3 regions of the Streptomyces sp. NPDC002044 genome follow, and region 2 is predicted to be linked to each of the others. Evidence: riboswitches for the same ligand, from Rfam matches in the RefSeq annotation. Region 2 holds a riboswitch; each other region holds the start of a gene.
What was found. Region 2 has a riboswitch for cobalamin ahead of ABT106_RS24090 (DUF4430 domain-containing protein). Riboswitches for the same ligand answer to the same signal wherever they lie in the genome.
Positions count from the first base shown of each region.

Region 1: linked by a shared signal. The riboswitch ahead of metE (5-methyltetrahydropteroyltriglutamate--homocysteine S-methyltransferase) and the one ahead of ABT106_RS24090 (DUF4430 domain-containing protein) in region 2 are both predicted to bind cobalamin.
Region 3: linked by a shared signal. The riboswitch ahead of ABT106_RS07725 (energy-coupling factor ABC transporter permease) and the one ahead of ABT106_RS24090 (DUF4430 domain-containing protein) in region 2 are both predicted to bind cobalamin.

Region 1 covers NZ_JBEOXU010000132.1:10,941-13,192, reverse strand. The annotation lists gene metE (5-methyltetrahydropteroyltriglutamate--homocysteine S-methyltransferase) at 1-1,276, opposite strand, end outside; cobalamin riboswitch at 1,446-1,670, opposite strand.
Region 2 covers NZ_JBEOXU010000115.1:4,217-6,468, reverse strand. The annotation lists gene ABT106_RS24095 (lysine N(6)-hydroxylase/L-ornithine N(5)-oxygenase family protein) at 1-558, opposite strand, end outside; cobalamin riboswitch at 846-966, shown strand; gene ABT106_RS24090 (DUF4430 domain-containing protein) at 1,120-1,608, shown strand; gene ABT106_RS24085 (prenyltransferase/squalene oxidase repeat-containing protein) at 1,658-2,252, opposite strand, start outside.
Region 3 covers NZ_JBEOXU010000019.1:28,600-30,851, reverse strand. The annotation lists gene ABT106_RS07730 (flavodoxin family protein) at 1-482, opposite strand, end outside; cobalamin riboswitch at 566-761, shown strand; gene ABT106_RS07725 (energy-coupling factor ABC transporter permease) at 789-1,484, shown strand; gene ABT106_RS07720 (energy-coupling factor ABC transporter substrate-binding protein) at 1,484-1,831, shown strand; gene cbiQ (cobalt ECF transporter T component CbiQ) at 1,835-2,252, shown strand, end outside.

The DNA.
Region 1 (2,252 bases), on a different contig from region 2:
GGTAGGGCCGGGAGCGGCGGCCGTCCGACTCGGTGATCGCCCCGGTACGGGCCCGCACCGCCGGGTCGTGGGTGATGGGGGAGGCGGCGCGGGAGGCCAGGTCGGCCCGGTTCGCGGCCAGTTCGGCGCCGATCGCGCCGGTCCCCTGGGCCAGCCCGCGGGCGAGGGTGGTGATCTCTGCCGTCTTCTGGCGGGCGAAGGCCAGCCAGCGCCGGATCTGCGGGTCGATGTCGCGCTCCACGTCGGCGTCCAGCGGGACGTGCAAGAGGGAGCTGGACGCGGCGACGTCGACCCGGTCGGCCAGGCCCAGGAGGGTGCCGAGGGTGGTCAGCGACTTCTGGTAGTCGTTGATCCAGATGTTGCGGCCGTTGACGACGCCCGCGACCAGACGCTTGCCCGGGAGGCCGCCGACCGCGGCGAGGTCGGCGAGGTTCGCCGCGGCCCGGTCGGTGAAGTCGAGGGCGAGTCCCTCCACGGGAGCCTTCGCCAGGACCGGAAGGGCCTCGCCCAGCCGGTCGAAGTACGAGGCCACGAGCAGCTTGGGACGCTCCGTCAGGGCGCCCAGCTCGCGGTAGGCGCGGGTGGCGGCGTTCAGTTCGGCCGGGGTGCGGTCCTGGACCAGGGCCGGTTCGTCGAGCTGGACCCACGCGGCGCCCGCGGCGCGCAGGTCGGCGAGGACCCGCGCGTACACGGGCAGCAGCCGGTCCAGCAGGGTCAGCGGCTCGAAGTCGTCGGCGACCCCGGGGGCGGGCTTGGCCAGGAGCAGGTAGGTGACCGGGCCGACCAGTACGGGCCGTGCGGTGTGGCCGTGGGAGAGGGCCTCGGTCAGTTCGGCGACCTGCTTGGCGGAGTCGGCCGTGAAGGCGGTGTCGGGGCCCAGTTCGGGGACGAGGTAGTGGTAGTTCGTGTCGAACCACTTGGTCATCTCCAGCGGGGCCACGTCCTGCGTGCCGCGCGCCATCGCGAAGTAGCCGTCGAGCGGGTCGGCGGCCACGGCCTCCCGGTGCCGGGCGGGGACCGCGCCGACCATGACCGTGGTGTCCAGGACGTGGTCGTAGTACGAGAAGTCCCCGGTCGGAACCTCGTGGATGCCCGCCTCGGCCAGTTGCCGCCAGTTGGCGCCGCGCAGGTCGCGGGCGGTGTCCCGGAGGGCTTCGGCGCTGACGCGGCCCTTCCAGTAGCCCTCGATGGCCTTCTTCAGTTCGCGGTTCCGGCCCTGACGGGGGTAGCCGTACACGGTGGCCTGTACTGCCGCGGCTGCGGACTCGGTGGTCACGGAACTCTCCTTCGCGAGCGTGTCTCCATGGGCCCGGTGAGGGCGGAGGGCGCGAAGGGTGCCGGAACGGGCGGGGCCCCGGGGTCGCGTACGGCTGGTACGCGACGGGAGGATCCGCCTGAAGCACGCCGACCCGCCCACGAGGTCACCGGGAAACCGCGCGCGGTCGATCGCGCACGGGCAACGGGCAGGTCTTCGGACTCGCGGGCACGCCTGCCGGTCTCCCGGCGGGCACCTACTGGCCGTCGCTTCCCAGACCCGTCCCGGGTCCAGTGCGTATGACGGCGGTCGTTCCCGCTCACCGCTGCGGGGCAGTCCCGGATTCCCACCGGGTTCCCTCTTACGACGCGACCCGTCCGGCTGACGGGGGCGAACCAGCTGCGGGAGCCACACTAGGCCGTGGGACTCGAGGATGAATACAACGGTCCGGATGGCGGACGGTGAACTGGGGCGCCGGCGGGCGCGCGACGACACCACTCGCCGTACCCCCACCGCGTCCGTGCGGTCACCGGCGCACCCTCTGCCCGGAGACCCGCCGGGCCCCCTCGGCCCCGGCCGTACGTGGGGCTGTCGCTCGGCTACGGCGTGAGCGGGGTCGGGTACGCGCTCGGCGCGGCGTCCGTCATCGAGGCGCACGGCACGGCGGCGTTCGGTTACGCGGAGAGCGCCTTCGGAGCCGGCTGTGTCCTCGGCGGCCTGATCACGATGCGCCTGCGCCCCGCCCGCCCGCTGTTCGCGGGCGGACTCGCGATGCTCCTGTTCCCGCTGATGCCGCTCGCGGCCGCGATGGTTCCCGAGCTGCCGCTGCTGATGCCCGGGTGCGGGCTGAGCGGGCTCGGCTGGGCCTTCTGGGGCGTCCACCGGCTCCTGGCGGCCGGGGCCGCGATCGGGCTCGGCTGCGCCCTCGCGCTCCTGGCCGTACGCCCGATCCGCCGCCTGGCGCCGGCGCCCGCCCGAAGGGGCTCCGCGCGTCGGG
Region 2 (2,252 bases):
ATCGGTTCGGTCGACCCCGTCCGGCATCCGCGGCCGCAGGCCGGTGCCGATGACCAGGTTGCGGGCCCGGTGGGTGACGAGTTCCGCACCGGAACGGGCCGTCACGTCCACGTACTCGATGACGCCCTCGCGCACGACGGGCCGCACGGCGACCACTTCGTGACCGTAGGACACCATGTCGTCGACCTTGGCCGCGGCCCACTCGAAGTAGTCGTGGAACTCCACCCGCAGCGGGAACAGGTTCTTGTGGTTGACGAAGTCGATCAGCCGGCCCTTGCTCTGCAGGTAGCAGAGGAAGCTGTACTCGCTCGACGGATTCCGCAGCGTCACCAGGTCCTTCAGGAACGAGACCTGCATCGTGGCGTCGTCGATCAGCATGCCCCGGTGCCAGCCGAACCGCGGCTGCCGCTCGAAGAAGTGGGCGGTGATCGCCTCCTGTCGTCCGACGCCTGCGTTGTACTCGCCGAGTGCGATCGCCATCGCCACGTTCGAGGGCCCGAAGCCGATGCCGATGAGGTCGTGGATCACTGGCGCGTCGTCAGGAAGATCCTGTGACATGTCACTCCCAATCCTGCGGGGGCAGCCGATTGCCGTGCGTGGGGGAGCCGAGAGCAGGGCACGCCGAAGGAGCGACACCCGGGCGAACTTAGGGAAGGCTAACCTGATCCCCCATGCCTGTCGATGGGCACAACGAATCCACCGCTCCCGAAACGCGTCGAACTCGTCCTGGGAATCCTCCCGTTGGGCTGCGGGCCCCTGGGGCGAGCCTCCTCGTCACAGTGGCGGAGATCACCGGATTCCCGCCACCGCGCTGCCCTATGATTCAGCTGCTCCGGGCAGCGCCCCGGAGCGCGTACCGAACGCGTCCGCGTCCGGGGGAAGCCGGTGAGACTCCGGCGCTGACCTGCAACCGTGTGCGGCCCCGTTGCCGTGAGTCGGAAAACCCGCGCGTCACGTGCACCGCTTCGCCCCGTCATGGTCTACGGCGTGGAGCCCCGGGCCAACGCCGTGCCGCCCTCCCCCGCCCGCTTCCCGCAGGCGGTTCACGGGAGACGTCCGCGCGCGGGCGGGCCGGGGTCCCCGCGCCCGGACCCCGGTTCGCACCAGGAAGGCGCTCCCATGCGCAACGTCACCATCCACCGCGCCGTGATCACCGCGGCGGCCCTCGGGCTCGCCCTCGGTACCGCTCCGGCCGTCGCCCAGGCCAAGGCGACGCCGAACACCAACGCACCCGTCAAGGTGTCCCTCTCCGTCCAGGGACCGAACGGCCTGCTCTTCAAGGGCAAGATCAAGACGAAGGGTCACGACGTCACCACCGCCACGGGCGGCACCCACACCTGCGACGGGACCAACGGCGGCGCCAACCCGACCGCCGTGCCCACTGCGACCGCGGCGCTCGACGACGCCGCCCGCAAGCGGCACTTCACCTGGGACGGCACCTGGTACGCGTCGTTCGACGACTTCTCCGTCGACACCATCAAGCAGGTCAGCGGCGGGGGCGTCGCCTACTGGAACATATCCGTCAACGGCACCCCGACCCCGGTGGGCGGCTGCCAGTTCAAGCTGAAGGCCGGCGACAAGGTCGCCTTCACCTGGACGTCCTTCTAGCCGTGCCCCGGTGCGGGCCCGCGCGCCGCGGGCCCGCACCGGTCAGGGATCAGACGCCCCAGCGCAGGGCGATGGTGTCGCCCACGTTGATGACCTTGCCGCGATCGGCGCCGGCGAAGGCCGAACCGTCGACGCCGACCTTCCAGGTGCCGGCTCCGCTGTTCGCCTTGCCGTTGACGCTGGTGATGGTGCCCGTGGCACCCGAGGACGGGGTCACCGCTGTCACGCAGCCGGCCGGGGTCGCCGCCGACGTCGCCGCCGCGAGGACGGCGCCGAGGGTGGTCGTGGTGCCGGTCGGCGTGAGGGCGACCGAGCAGACCTTCAGGCCGCCCGCGCCGTCGTCGACGGTCAGCGCCAGCCTGGTGGCCGTACCGGCCGTGAACGTCGACTGCGCGACCCACTTCGGGGCGCCCGCCGTCACCGGCGTGGGGGGCGCGGCCGTGAACCCGCCGCCGGCGACGGCGCGCAGGCCGTCGACGGAGGCGTACGCCTGCGGCGAGGTGTCGCTCGGCAGGTACTTGAAGCCACCGCCCGGGTTGAACTGCTGGGCGATCAGGAAGTCGACCGGGGTCTTGCCCGTCGAGGTGAGGAAGTCGCCGGTCTGCGGGTTGATGCCGCAGGCGCCCAGGCCGGACACGGCCCAG
Region 3 (2,252 bases), on a different contig from region 2:
CCCAGGTGCTGGAGGCTGTAGAGGACGTTCATGGCGCAGTGCTTGACGCCGTCCTCGTTGCCGGTGATCAGCGCGCCGCCGACGCGCCCGTAGTACGCGTACTGGCCCTTCTCGTTCAGCAGGGAGGAGCAGGCGTAGAGCCGCTCGATGACCCGCTTCATCACGGAGCTGTTGTCACCGAGCCAGATCGGCCCGCACAGCACGAGGATGTCGGCGTCCATGATCCGGCTGTAGAGGACCGGCCACTGGTCGCTCTCCCAGCCGTGCTCGGTCATGTCCGGCCAGACGCCGGTCGCGATGTCGTGGTCGACGGCGCGGATGACCGAGGTCCGGGCGCCGGCCGCCTCCATGACCGCGCGGCTCCGGGCGATCAGGCCGTCGGTGTTGCTGGCCTCGGGTGATCGCTTGAGCGTGCAGTTCACGTAGACGGCGGACAGGCCCGAGTAGTCGGGCGGGGTCGGGGTTTCATCATCGGCAGGCACGCTCCCACCCTGTCCGGGCCCCGGCCGGAGCGCCAGCGGACGGCGCCCGCGAGGGGCGGGTTGTGACCGGTCCGCGCGGCCGACTAGGGTCATCGGGCCTTGGTGTTCGGGAAACCGGTGAAAAACCGGTGCGGCCCTCGCCACTGTGATCGGGAAGTCCGGCTCCACTCCTACGGGAAGCCACTGGGCGTCGTGCGGGTGACCGCTCGGCCCCGGGAAGGCGGAGCCCGGGCATCAGCACCCGTGAGCCAGGAGACCGGCCGAGGCGCGTCGTCCATCCACGAGGTGCTGGAGAGGTCTCTACTCATGCATATAGCCGAGGGGTTTCTGCCCCCCTTGCACGCGGTCGCCTGGGGCGCCGCGTCCGCTCCCTTTGTCGTACACGGGGTCCGCGCCCTGACCCGCGAGGTCAAGGCCAACCCGGAGAGCACGCTGCTGCTCGGTGCGGCCGGAGCGTTCACGTTCGTCCTGTCCGCCCTGAAGATCCCCTCGGTGACGGGCAGCTGCTCGCACCCCACCGGAACGGGGCTCGGAGCGATCCTCTTCCGGCCGCCGGTCATGGCGGTGCTGGGGACGATCACCCTGCTGTTCCAGGCGCTGCTGCTGGCGCACGGCGGGCTCACCACCCTCGGCGCGAACGTCTTCTCGATGGCCATCGCCGGACCCTGGGCCGGGTACGCCGTCTACCGCCTGCTGCGCGGGACCGGCGCGCCGCTGATGGTCGCCGTGTTCTCCGGTGCCTTCTTCGCCGACCTGGTCACCTACTGCGTCACCTCCGTCCAGCTGGCGCTGGCCTTCCCCGACCAGGCCACCGGCTTCACCGGCTCGCTGGTGAAGTTCGGTGAGATCTTCGCGCTGACGCAGATCCCGCTCGCGGTAAGCGAGGGCCTGCTGACCGTGCTCGTCGTACGGCTGCTGATGCAGTCCAGCAAGTCGGACCTGATCCGGCTCGGCGTCGCGAAGCTCACGTCCGGCAAGACCAAGCGGGAGGCGACGGTCTGATGAGCCGGAACGCGAAGATCAACACCCTGCTGCTGCTCCTGGTCGCGGCGCTGGCCGTGCTCCCGCTCGCGCTGGGACTGGGCGAGGGCAAGGAAGAGCCGTTCGCGGGCGCCGACGCGCAGGCGGAGACGGCCATCACCGAGCTGAAGCCGGACTACGAGCCGTGGTTCACGCCGCTGTACGAACCCCCTTCCGGGGAGATCGAGTCGGCGCTGTTCGCCCTGCAGGCGGCGCTCGGCGCGGGCGTGCTCGCGTACTACTTCGGGGTCCGCAAGGGGCGCCGCCAGGGTGCCGCCGCGGCGGGCGCCACCGGCGCCACCGCGCCCGACGCCTCCGCGCAGTCGTAGGCGGTGCTGCCGATCGACGCGGCGGCGCACGGCAGCCGCTGGCGCCGCCGCCATCCGCTGGAGAAGGCGGTGCTCGGGGTGGGCCTGACGGTCACGGCGGTGTGCCTGCCGCCGTGGCCCGGCGGGCCGCTGGTCGCCGCGGCGACCCTCGCCCTGCTGCTGGGCCCCGCCGGGGTGGCGGGGCGGCAGCTGTGGCGGGCGTTCCGGATCCCGCTGGGCTTCTGCTTCACCGGGGCGCTGCCGCTGCTGTTCTCCGTGGGCGGCCCGGCGGGGTTCGTCGCGCTGGCCCCCGACGGCCCCCGGCACGCGGGCGAACTGCTGCTGCGGACCTCCGCGGCCTCCCTGGGGGTGCTGCTGTTCGCCTTCACCACCCCCGTCTCGGACCTGCTGCCGCGGCTGGTCCGGGCCGGGGTGCCGGCCC